DNA from 3 places in the Massilia sp. LMS1-1-1.1 genome. Region 3 is predicted to be linked to each of the others. Evidence: predicted binding sites of a transcription regulator. Region 3 holds the regulator's gene; each other region holds the start of a gene.
The links. Region 3 encodes HrcA, which represses chaperone genes, less so after heat shock. Its sites were predicted from a motif close to TTAGCACTCNNNNNNNNNGAGTGCTAA; they were not measured.
Positions count from the first base shown of each region.

Region 1: groES (co-chaperone GroES) is a predicted target of HrcA. The motif match lies at 895-921, and genes of this name have one in related genera.
Region 2: rpoH (RNA polymerase sigma factor RpoH) is a predicted target of HrcA. The motif match lies at 1,778-1,804, and genes of this name have one in related genera.

Region 1 is NZ_JBFPNG010000001.1:1,926,749-1,930,027, forward strand. Features, by position in the region: gene MRBLMS1_RS08840 (hypothetical protein) at 1-627, opposite strand, end outside; gene groES (co-chaperone GroES) at 1,162-1,452, shown strand; gene groL (chaperonin GroEL) at 1,503-3,152, shown strand.
Region 2 is NZ_JBFPNG010000065.1:199,512-202,790, forward strand. Features, by position in the region: gene MRBLMS1_RS27910 (hypothetical protein) at 1-184, opposite strand, end outside; gene MRBLMS1_RS27915 (hypothetical protein) at 362-628, shown strand; gene rpoH (RNA polymerase sigma factor RpoH) at 719-1,612, opposite strand; gene ftsX (permease-like cell division protein FtsX) at 2,004-2,924, opposite strand; gene MRBLMS1_RS27930 (cell division ATP-binding protein FtsE) at 2,921-3,279, opposite strand, start outside.
Region 3 is NZ_JBFPNG010000067.1:42,755-46,033, forward strand. Features, by position in the region: gene MRBLMS1_RS29250 (outer membrane protein assembly factor BamE) at 1-549, opposite strand, end outside; gene fur (ferric iron uptake transcriptional regulator) at 745-1,176, shown strand; gene hrcA (heat-inducible transcriptional repressor HrcA) at 1,235-2,251, opposite strand; gene MRBLMS1_RS29265 (HAD family hydrolase) at 2,353-3,078, opposite strand.

The DNA.
Region 1 (3,279 bases), on a different contig from region 3:
ACGGCCGTAGCTGCCAGGTTTGCTGTCCGTGCCCGAGGGCGTCAGGCGCACCGCCAGCGGTACCGCATTGCCCAGGCCCTTGTTGCTCCACTGGCGCGTCTTGCCATCCTCTTCATCTTTCAAGGTGCGCACGGCGGCCGTCAACAGGGCTTGCTTTTCCTTGGCATTCAGCTTGGCGATGGTGACGTCGGACAGGAAAGGCGGATACACGACGGGCGCCGGATCCTTGCCCTGCACATCCCAGCGGCCGCTGCTCTGCGAACAGGTACGGCGGCTCAAGTCCTGCGACTTGTCACCGGCCGTGACGACGAATTTCAGGTCGCGGCAGATGTGCGCCTTCAGGCTGTGTTCCGTCATGCCCGAGTTGCTGAAGTTATACGTGACTTTGACCAGCACGCCGCGGTCGCCGCCGTTGTCCCACACGTGCGCTTCCTGGTCATCGTCGTCCTTGTTCAGATCGTTGAACAGGTCGTTCAGCAGCCTTTCCTTTTCCTGCGGCGTCAAGGCGGCCACGGTGATCTCGTCGACGATGGTGGGCGTTTGCGCGGCGGCATTGCCCAGGCAGGCGAGACCGATGAGGGTGGCGCCCAGCAGGCGCAGGGTGGAACGGGAAGTGGTCAATGGCATGGTGTGCTTTCTGGTGCAGGTGACGATATATGGCGATATTGATATGCAATTACAATCATCTTATCAAAGTCCATAGTAAAACTGTGTTTCCTGTGCGTACAGGAACGCCGTTCGCCTGACGGGCATGCTAGAGTCGCGCCTGTTGCTGACGCCCGGGAACGAGGCTTGCGTTTGCGCAAACCCTGCGTAAATGCAGGCTGCGCAGAACGTCTAAGCTTATCTTCCTGGAGAATAAGCCCTTGAATAAGCCCCCTACCGTCCCTATAATTAGCACTCGTTAGTATAGAGTGCTAACAAACTCTTTCGTAGCAATCCTCAGGACATGATGGTGTCTGCCGGGCAACAGCAGGGAACGCTACGCGGCGGGCGACGCCGCGATGCCACCACTGCCTAGCTGGCACGCACTCGATGACATGGGGTTTGCTTGACCGTTGCGGGCTGCTTTCAACGGCGGTCACTGAAAGCAGGTCTGGCGCTGTGCCAGGCATGTATTCATTTAGCAACACCTATCCATTGAACTTTAAGGAGTTTTGTATGAATCTGCGCCCATTGAACGATCGCGTCATCGTCAAACGCCTCGACCAGGAAACCAAAACTGCGTCCGGCCTCATCATTCCTGATGCAGCTGCTGAAAAACCGGATCAAGGCGAAGTCCTTGCCGTAGGCAATGGCAAGATTCTCGACGACGGCAAAGTCCGTCCTCTGGATGTCAAAGTGGGCGACCGCGTCCTGTTCGGCAAATACGCTGGCCAAACCGTCAAAGTTGACGGCGATGAGCTGCTGGTCATGCGCGAAGAAGACATCATGGCGATCGTCGTCAAGTAATTGTTTCCACGTTGTAGACAGATACATCCCGAAACTCAGGAGAATTGAACATGGCAGCTAAAGAAGTAGTATTCGGCGACGCAGCGCGCGCCAAGATGGTCGAAGGCGTCAATATCCTCGCCAACGCAGTCAAAGTCACCTTGGGCCCGAAAGGCCGCAACGTCGTTCTGGAGCGCTCGTTCGGCGCCCCTACCGTCACCAAGGATGGTGTGTCGGTAGCGAAAGAAGTTGAACTCAAAGACAAGCTCATGAACATGGGCGCGCAAATGGTCAAGGAAGTTGCTTCCCGCACCAGCGACAACGCCGGCGACGGCACCACCACCGCAACCGTGCTGGCACAAGCCATCGTGCGCGAAGGCATGAAGTTCGTTGCCGCAGGCATGAACCCGATGGACCTGAAGCGCGGTATCGACAAGGCAGTTGCTGCCACCGTCGAAGAACTGGCGAAAATCGCCCGTCCTTGCACCACGACCAAAGAAATCGCCCAGGTTGGCGCGATCTCGGCGAACTCGGACTACTCGATCGGCGAGCGTATCGCTGAAGCGATGGAAAAAGTCGGTAAAGAAGGCGTCATCACCGTGGAAGACGGCAAGTCGCTGAACGACGAGCTGGACATCGTTGAAGGCATGCAGTTCGACCGCGGCTACCTGTCGCCATACTTCATCAACAACCCAGAGAAACAAGTTGCCGTACTGGACAGCCCATTCGTCCTGCTGTGCGACAAGAAAATCTCGAACATCCGTGACCTGCTGCCGGTACTGGAACAAGTCGCAAAAGCTGGCCGTCCACTGCTGATCATCGCGGAAGACATCGAAGGCGAAGCGCTGGCGACCCTGGTTGTGAACAACATCCGCGGCATCCTGAAAACCTGCGCAGTGAAAGCCCCTGGCTTCGGCGACCGCCGCAAAGCCATGCTGGAAGACATCGCTGTCCTGACCGGCGGCCAAGTGATCGCTGAAGAAGTCGGCCTGACCCTGGAAAAAGTGACCCTGGCCGAACTGGGCCAAGCGAAACGCATCGAAGTGGGCAAAGAAAACACCATCGTCATCGATGGCGCCGGCGAAGCTGCCTCGATCGAAGCACGCGTGAAACAAGTGCGTGTACAGATCGAAGAAGCGACCTCGGACTACGACCGTGAAAAACTGCAAGAGCGCGTCGCCAAACTGGCTGGCGGCGTTGCCGTGATCAAGGTTGGCGCAGCCACCGAAGTCGAAATGAAAGAGAAAAAAGCACGCGTTGAAGATGCACTGCACGCTACCCGCGCTGCCGTGGAAGAAGGCATCGTGCCAGGCGGCGGCGTAGCCCTGCTGCGCGCACGCGCCAACATCACGGTCAAGGGCGACAATCCTGATCAAGACGCTGGTATCAAGATCGTCCTGCGTGCAATGGAAGAGCCACTGCGCATGATCGTGCAAAACGCTGGCGAAGAAGCTTCGGTCGTCGTGGCAGCCGTACTGGCTGGCACGGGCAACTACGGCTACAACGCTGCCAACGGCACGTATGGCGACATGGTTGAAATGGGCGTTCTGGACCCAGCCAAAGTGACCCGTTCGGCGCTGCAAAACGCCGCTTCGATCGCTTCGCTGATGCTGACGACCGACTGCATGGTCTGCGAAATCGCTGACGACAAAGCAGCCGGCGGCATGGGCGGCGGCATGGGTGGTATGGGCGGCATGGGCGGCATGGACGGCATGATGTAATGTCCGGCGTCCCCGCGCGCAGGCGACGGCGCGCAGGGATGCATCGCCGGGCCAGGATGGGCAGACCAAAAGCTGTTTATCCCAGCCCGGCAGCCCCGAAAAGCTATCTTCTACGGAAGGTAGCTTT
Region 2 (3,279 bases), on a different contig from region 3:
GTTTCAGGGTATCGGTGGCCGTGATGGCGACCTGTTCGCCCGGCGACAGCACGTGGGTGACGCTGCGCGGGGTGTTTTCCGCGTCGCCGGCGCTGCCGGCCGCGCCGCAGCCGGCCAGCACGGCCAGACAGACGATGAGCAGGGGAAGCAGCACGGTACGATAAGAGCGGGTCAGGTAATGCATGTTTTTCCTTTCAGGTAGAGCGTCCCGGGCGTGCCTGTGCATGCGTGGGATAAATGATAATAACAAAATGATATTTTTCTGGCGCACTATTGGCGTGCTGCCGATGAATTGACGCGCCGGCCACGCGGCGCGCCGATTACTGCGTAAAATGGCTGTTTTGAAAATCAGGAAACAACCATGAAAAAAACCGACCTGGCCAAAAGCGATGCCAAGAAACTGATGGGAAAGATGAATGTTCCCGGCGCCGGTGCATTCGGTAAGGAAGCGGTGGTCGTCGACCGCCGCGAGCAGCGCAAGCGCGATCAGGCCCTGGGCCTGGTGCCATTCGCCGTCAAGCTGAACAGCGATCTGGTCTTGCAATTGCAGACCCTGGCCAAGGAGCGCGGCGCGGATCTGAATGAATTGGTCGCCGAAGTCCTCGTCAAGGGCTTGGCTGCAGCGTAAGGGCTGACAATATTTATCTGTTGATAAACATCAACTTGTAAAACTAAAAGGCGCCTTGCGGCGCCTTTTGCATTGCGGCATTGCTTGCGATTACACCCAGGCGGCCAGGGCGCCCTTCATTTTTTTCAGCGCCGCCACTTCAATCTGGCGGATGCGTTCGGCCGATACGCCGAACTCTTCTGCCAGCGCGTGCAGGGTAGCGCCGGAACCGTCGTCGTTGGCCAGCCAGCGCGCTTCGATGATGCGGCGCGAACGGGCGTCGAGCTTGCTCAAGGCCGTTTCCAGGCCTTCCGATTGCAGGCGCGTCACTTGTTCCGCTTCCAGCACCTTGGTCGGCTCGCTTTGCTCCGACGACAGGTAGGCGATCGGCGAAAACTTGTCGTCTTCATCGTCGGTCGGCGATTCCAGCGCGATGTCGCGGCCGCTCAAGCGCGTTTCCATCTCGATCACTTCTTCGCGCTTCACGTCGAGCAGCTTGGCCAGCGCATCGATCTGCTTCGGCGTCATCGCGTCCAGGCCCGTCTTGTGGCTGCGCAGGTTGAAGAACAGCTTGCGCTGTGCCTTCGTCGTCGCGACCTTGACCAGGCGCCAGTTTTTCAGGATGTACTCATGCATCTCGGCTTTCACCCAGTGCATGGCGTACGACACCAGGCGCACGCCCTGGTCCGGATCGAAACGTTTCACCGCTTTCATCAAGCCGATATTGCCTTCCTGAATCAGGTCGGCATGCGGCAAGCCATAGCCCAGATAGCCGCGGGCAATCGAGACCACCAGGCGCAGGTGCGACAGCACCAGTTCTTGCGCGGCGGCCAGGTCATTTTTTTCGCGCAGGCGTTTCGCCAGCGAAATTTCTTCGTCGTGGGTCAACATGGGCAGGCGGTTCACGGCCGAAATATAGGCGTCGATATTGCCCAGATTGCCAGTGAAACCGAGGCCCAGCGCATTACTTTTGGTCGGAACCAATGCGGACGTTGCGGACATCATAGTCATGTTTTCTCCCTCGTAGTCTTGCTTTGTTCCAGTTGGCCACGTCACGCGACGTGGTCCTCTTGTCTGTTCGTTTTTGCGTATTCGGTCTTGCACTTTGCAGAGCGCGGCACCATCTTCATCTGGCGTCCATGGCGCTTCTGCCTTTGGTATGTCCCTATATTAGCACTCTCTGCGTGAGAGTGCCAATCAGCACATTTAATCGTCCTGATAGCCTAAATGCTATGATGATTTAATGCTTGATATATATCCAGATAGCGCTTCAGGACAACGTAGTTAGTCTACGGCCTTTGGCTGAAGCGAGCCTTAAGAATACTTGCTTAATATCAAGATAACAGCAGGATGGGGACGCATGGCGGCAGCGAAGGCGCCGCCATGGAAGTGACAATCAGTTCAGGCGCGCCAGGTGGCGCTGTACGCAGAGGAAGGCGCCGATCAGGCCCAGGCCGGCGCTGACGGCCAGCAGGCCGGCCATCGGCAGCGGCGCCAGCGGCACCAGCTGGAATTCGGACGCATACAGGCGGGCAAACTCGGCAATCGCAGTATTCAGCGGTTGCAAGGCCAGCGCCACGGCGCCCAGGGCCAACGCGCCGGCGCACAGGCCCAGCAGGGCGCCCGTGTAATAGAAGGGGCGGTGGATGAAGGTGTCCGTCGCGCCGATCAGTTTCGAGATGCTGATTTCATCGCGCTGCTGCATCACCTGCAGGCGGATGGTATTGAAGACCACGGCGATCACGGCCACGCCCAGGGTAATGGCCAGCAGCAGCAGCACCAGGCGCAGCACGCCCAGCAGGGCAGCCAGGCGCTTGACCCAGGCCGAATCGACTTGCGCCGATTCCACGCCGGGCAAATGGCGCAGCTGTTCCGCCACGGCATCGACATCTTGCGCTTCGCTGGCGCTGCTGAAAGCGTCGAGCTTCAGCACATAGCTGTCGGGCAAGGGATTGTCGCCCAGAGTGCTCAGTACGTCGGCCAGGCCATTCTTGTTTTTCAGGGTGTCGAGCGCCTGTTCGCGCGGGATGAAGACGATCTTCGCCTTTTGCTCGCCCACGATCTTGCGCATGGCGCTGGCCAGAGCCACGGCTTGCTCGCGCGGCGTGTCGATCTTCAGGAAGACGCTGATTTCCGGATCGACCGACATCTGTTCCGACATCGGGCGCACATTGTCGAGCATGGTCAAGCCGGCGAACGGCAGCGACAGGGCGATGGCGACGACGAGCACGTTCAACAGGAAGCCGCCCGGCGACTTGCGCAAGTGAATCAGCGCCGAGCCCAGCGCGAAGCGGTGTTGACGGAACCAGCCTCTCATGGCTGTTCTCCCTGCGCGTCGTCCTGGTTGGGGGAAGGTGCAAAATCGGGATCGGGCGGGGCGAAGACGGGCGCTTGCGTGGCCTTGTCGATGGCGACCAGCTGGCCATTCTTCAGGTGGATCACGCGGGCGGCGGCGTCGAGCATCTGTTCGTCATGGCTGGAAATGAGGCAGGTCACGCCCACGGAATGGAAGGCTTTCAGGGCGTCGAGCACCTTGTTGGCGCTGGCGCGGTCCAGGTTGGCCGTCGGTTCGTCGGCCAGGATGATCTGCGGCCGGTTGACGATGGCGCGCGCGATCGACACGCGCTGCTGCTCGCCGCCCGACAGCGACAGCGGACGCGCCATGGCGCGGT
Region 3 (3,279 bases):
AGCAGGGGCGGCATCGGCCGGCACCGGCACGGCGCTTGGCGCCACGGGCGATGGCACGACGGCGGCAGGCACGTCAGCCTTGGCGACCTTGGCGAACGGCGACGGACCGGCGATACGATCGATGTATTCTTTCTCCGTCGGCAAGTTGCCGCCTTCGAAACGTTCCACTTTGCCATCCTTGCCGAAGTACACGACCACGCGGCTGCTGGTGGTTTCGCCACTGCCCCGGGCCAGGCGGAATGGGTAATCCCAGCGGTCGGCATGGAAGATATCGGTCAGCAGCGAGGTGCCGAGGACGAAGCGCACCTGGTCGCGCGTCATGCCCACTTTCAGCTGGGCCAGCATCTCTTCGGAGACAAAGTTGCCTTGTTGAATGTCAGGACGGTAGGGCGAAAAAAACCACATGAATTTTTGCAGCGGCGTAATGGTGGTCGTTTGTGCGCCCTGTTCGGGGACCAGTTCCTTGCCTTCTTTTTGAGCAGCTGCCGGCTTTTCGCCAAGGATGCCACGGCTGGCGCAGCCGGACATGGCCAGCGCGACACAGACCATGCCTGCCACGACTGGTGCTCGGAATGAAATACGGTGCCAGAGAGATGGCAATACAGCCGGTGTTACGCGCATAAATGACCTCAATTTGATGAACAAAACGCCAGGAGTGGCCGGCCTGCCAAAAAATGCATATTTTGGCACTCCCCGCTAAAACGCTATATGATAAAGCACCTGACCCACATACGAGCAACAAACATGAGTAACAATCCTAGTGATCTCAAGGCAAGCGGCCTGAAAGCCACCCTGCCACGGCTGAAGATACTCGATATCTTCCAGAGTAGCCCGGTACGCCACCTGACCGCGGAAGACGTCTACAAGATTCTGCTGGCCGACAATATGGATGTCGGTTTGGCAACTGTCTACCGCGTCCTGACCCAATTCGAACAGGCAGGCTTGCTCAACCGCAACCATTTTGAAACCGGCAAGGCGATTTTCGAACTCAACGAAGGCTCCCACCACGACCATCTGGTGTGCCTCGACTGTGGCCGGGTCGAAGAATTCTTTGACGAAGAAATCGAAATCCGCCAGCAAAAAGTGGCTGAAGAGCGCGGCTTCAAGATCGCCGAACACGCGCTGGCCATCTACGGCAACTGTACCAAGACGGCTTGCCCGCACAAAACCGCCTGACATCTGACACATTTCGCCGGCCGTTCCCATGGAACGGCTGGCGCGTCAGGCAGTACGATCAATGATGGCTGAGCGCGCTTGACAGCAACTTGGCCGTGATATCGACAATCGGGATGACGCGCTCGTAAGCCATGCGCGTCGGTCCGATCACTCCCAACGTTCCCACGATCTTGCCGTTGACTTCATACGGCGCCGTCACCACGCTCATTTCATCCATCGGCACCAGGTTCGATTCGCCGCCGATGAAAATCTGCACGCCCGTCGCCTTGCTCGACACGTCGAGCAGCTGCATCAAGCCCGTCTTTTGCTCGAACATGTCGAACATCTGGCGCAGCGAATGCATATTCGATGACAGATCGCTCACGCTGAGCAAGTTGCGCTCGCCGGAAATCACCATGTCGTCGCTATGGTCGGCCATCGCTTCGCTGCCCGCTTCCACGGCCGCCTGCATCAGGCTGCCCATGTCGTCGCGTAACTGGCGCAGCTCGCCCTGCAGGCGCACGCGCACGGCGTCGAACGACAGGCCGCCATAATTCTGGTTGATGTAGTTGGCCGATTGCACTAGTTGCGCCGGCGTATAGTCGGCCTCCGTCAGCAATAACCGGTTCTGCACGTCGCCGCCGGGGGCGACGATGACGAGCAGGATGCGTTTTTCGGAAAGGCGCAGGAATTCGATTTGCTGGAACACGGATTCGCGGCGCGGGCTGAGCACGACGCCGGCAAACTGCGACAGCGATGACAGCATCTGCGCCGCGTTGGCGATGGTTTTTTGCGGCTGCGGCGTCTGCAGGCGCATGCGCGACTCCACCAGATGTTCGTCCAGATGCCGGACAGTCAGCAAGGTGTCGACAAAGATGCGGTAGCCGCGCGGCGTGGGGATGCGTCCGGCCGAGGTATGCGGACTGGACACATAACCGAGCTCTTCCAGATCGGCCATGATGTTGCGGATCGTGGCTGGCGACAGGTCGAGGCCGGAAATTTTCGACAAGGCGCGCGAACCGACCGGCAGGCCGTCGGCGATATATCGCTCGACCAGGGCTTTCAGCAGTGTTTGGGCACGTGTATCGAGTTGCATGGTGTTCTATTTAGAAAGTATTTTGTTAGGCAAGCGGCAACGAAAGCGGCCGAACGTGCATCAACAGCGCCTATTATGCACGTTCGCCCGTCCGGCGGCGATCAATCTTCCAGTTGCTCCTGCAGCCACAGCAGCAATTCATCAAAGTTGGCACAGATGGCGTCGGGCTGCACGCCGGCGGCCAGGTGGGCGTCGCTGCCCTTGCGGTTCATCCATACGGCACGCATGCCCGCCCCTTGCGCCCCCGTCACATCGAAATACAGGTCGTCGCCGACATACACGGCTTCATGCGGCGCCACGCCCAGCGCGGCGCAGCCAGCCAGGAAGATGCTGGCGTCGGGCTTGGCGACGCCGAAATCGCTGGCGGCGATCGATACCTTGAAATGCTGCGCCAGGCCAATAATGTCAAGGTCCGCATTGCCGTTCGAGATGGAGCCGACCAGCATGCGCTGGCCCATCCAGGCCAGGCCAGGCAAGACATCGTCATACGGCTGGACGCGATGGCGCGCCGCCAGAAACTGCGCGATGGCGCCGTCGACCAGGGCGGGATCCTCGCCGGCAGCTTCGAAGGCGGTCAGCAGGCCCGCGCGGCGCAACTCGATCAGATTGCCATGAAAATGCGGTTGTTCATTGAGCATGGCCAGGCGGTGCTGGCGCAGCACCTCGATGGAAAACTGCTGCGCCACCCTGGGCGCATGCGTGGCCAGCCAGTCGTGCAGCAGGGTTTCGGCGGCGGCAATCACGGGCGCGATGGGCCACAAGGTATCGTCAAGATCGAACAGGATCGCCTTGGGCGGCACGGCAGGTTTTACAGTAGCAAGGGACATGGGATTCACGGTGATGCCGCGCCACAGTGCGCAGCCTGCATCTATTGTCGCACCGATCGCCGCCTCCGGCATGGCTGCGCCCCCATGAAATGGGGCCGGGCCAGCGCTTCCCGGCGAAAAATTGTTACAGGGTGATACAAGGCAAGATCATTCAGCTTGCCAGATAGACTAAAATAGGCGCCATTCCAATGCGGCGCCAGC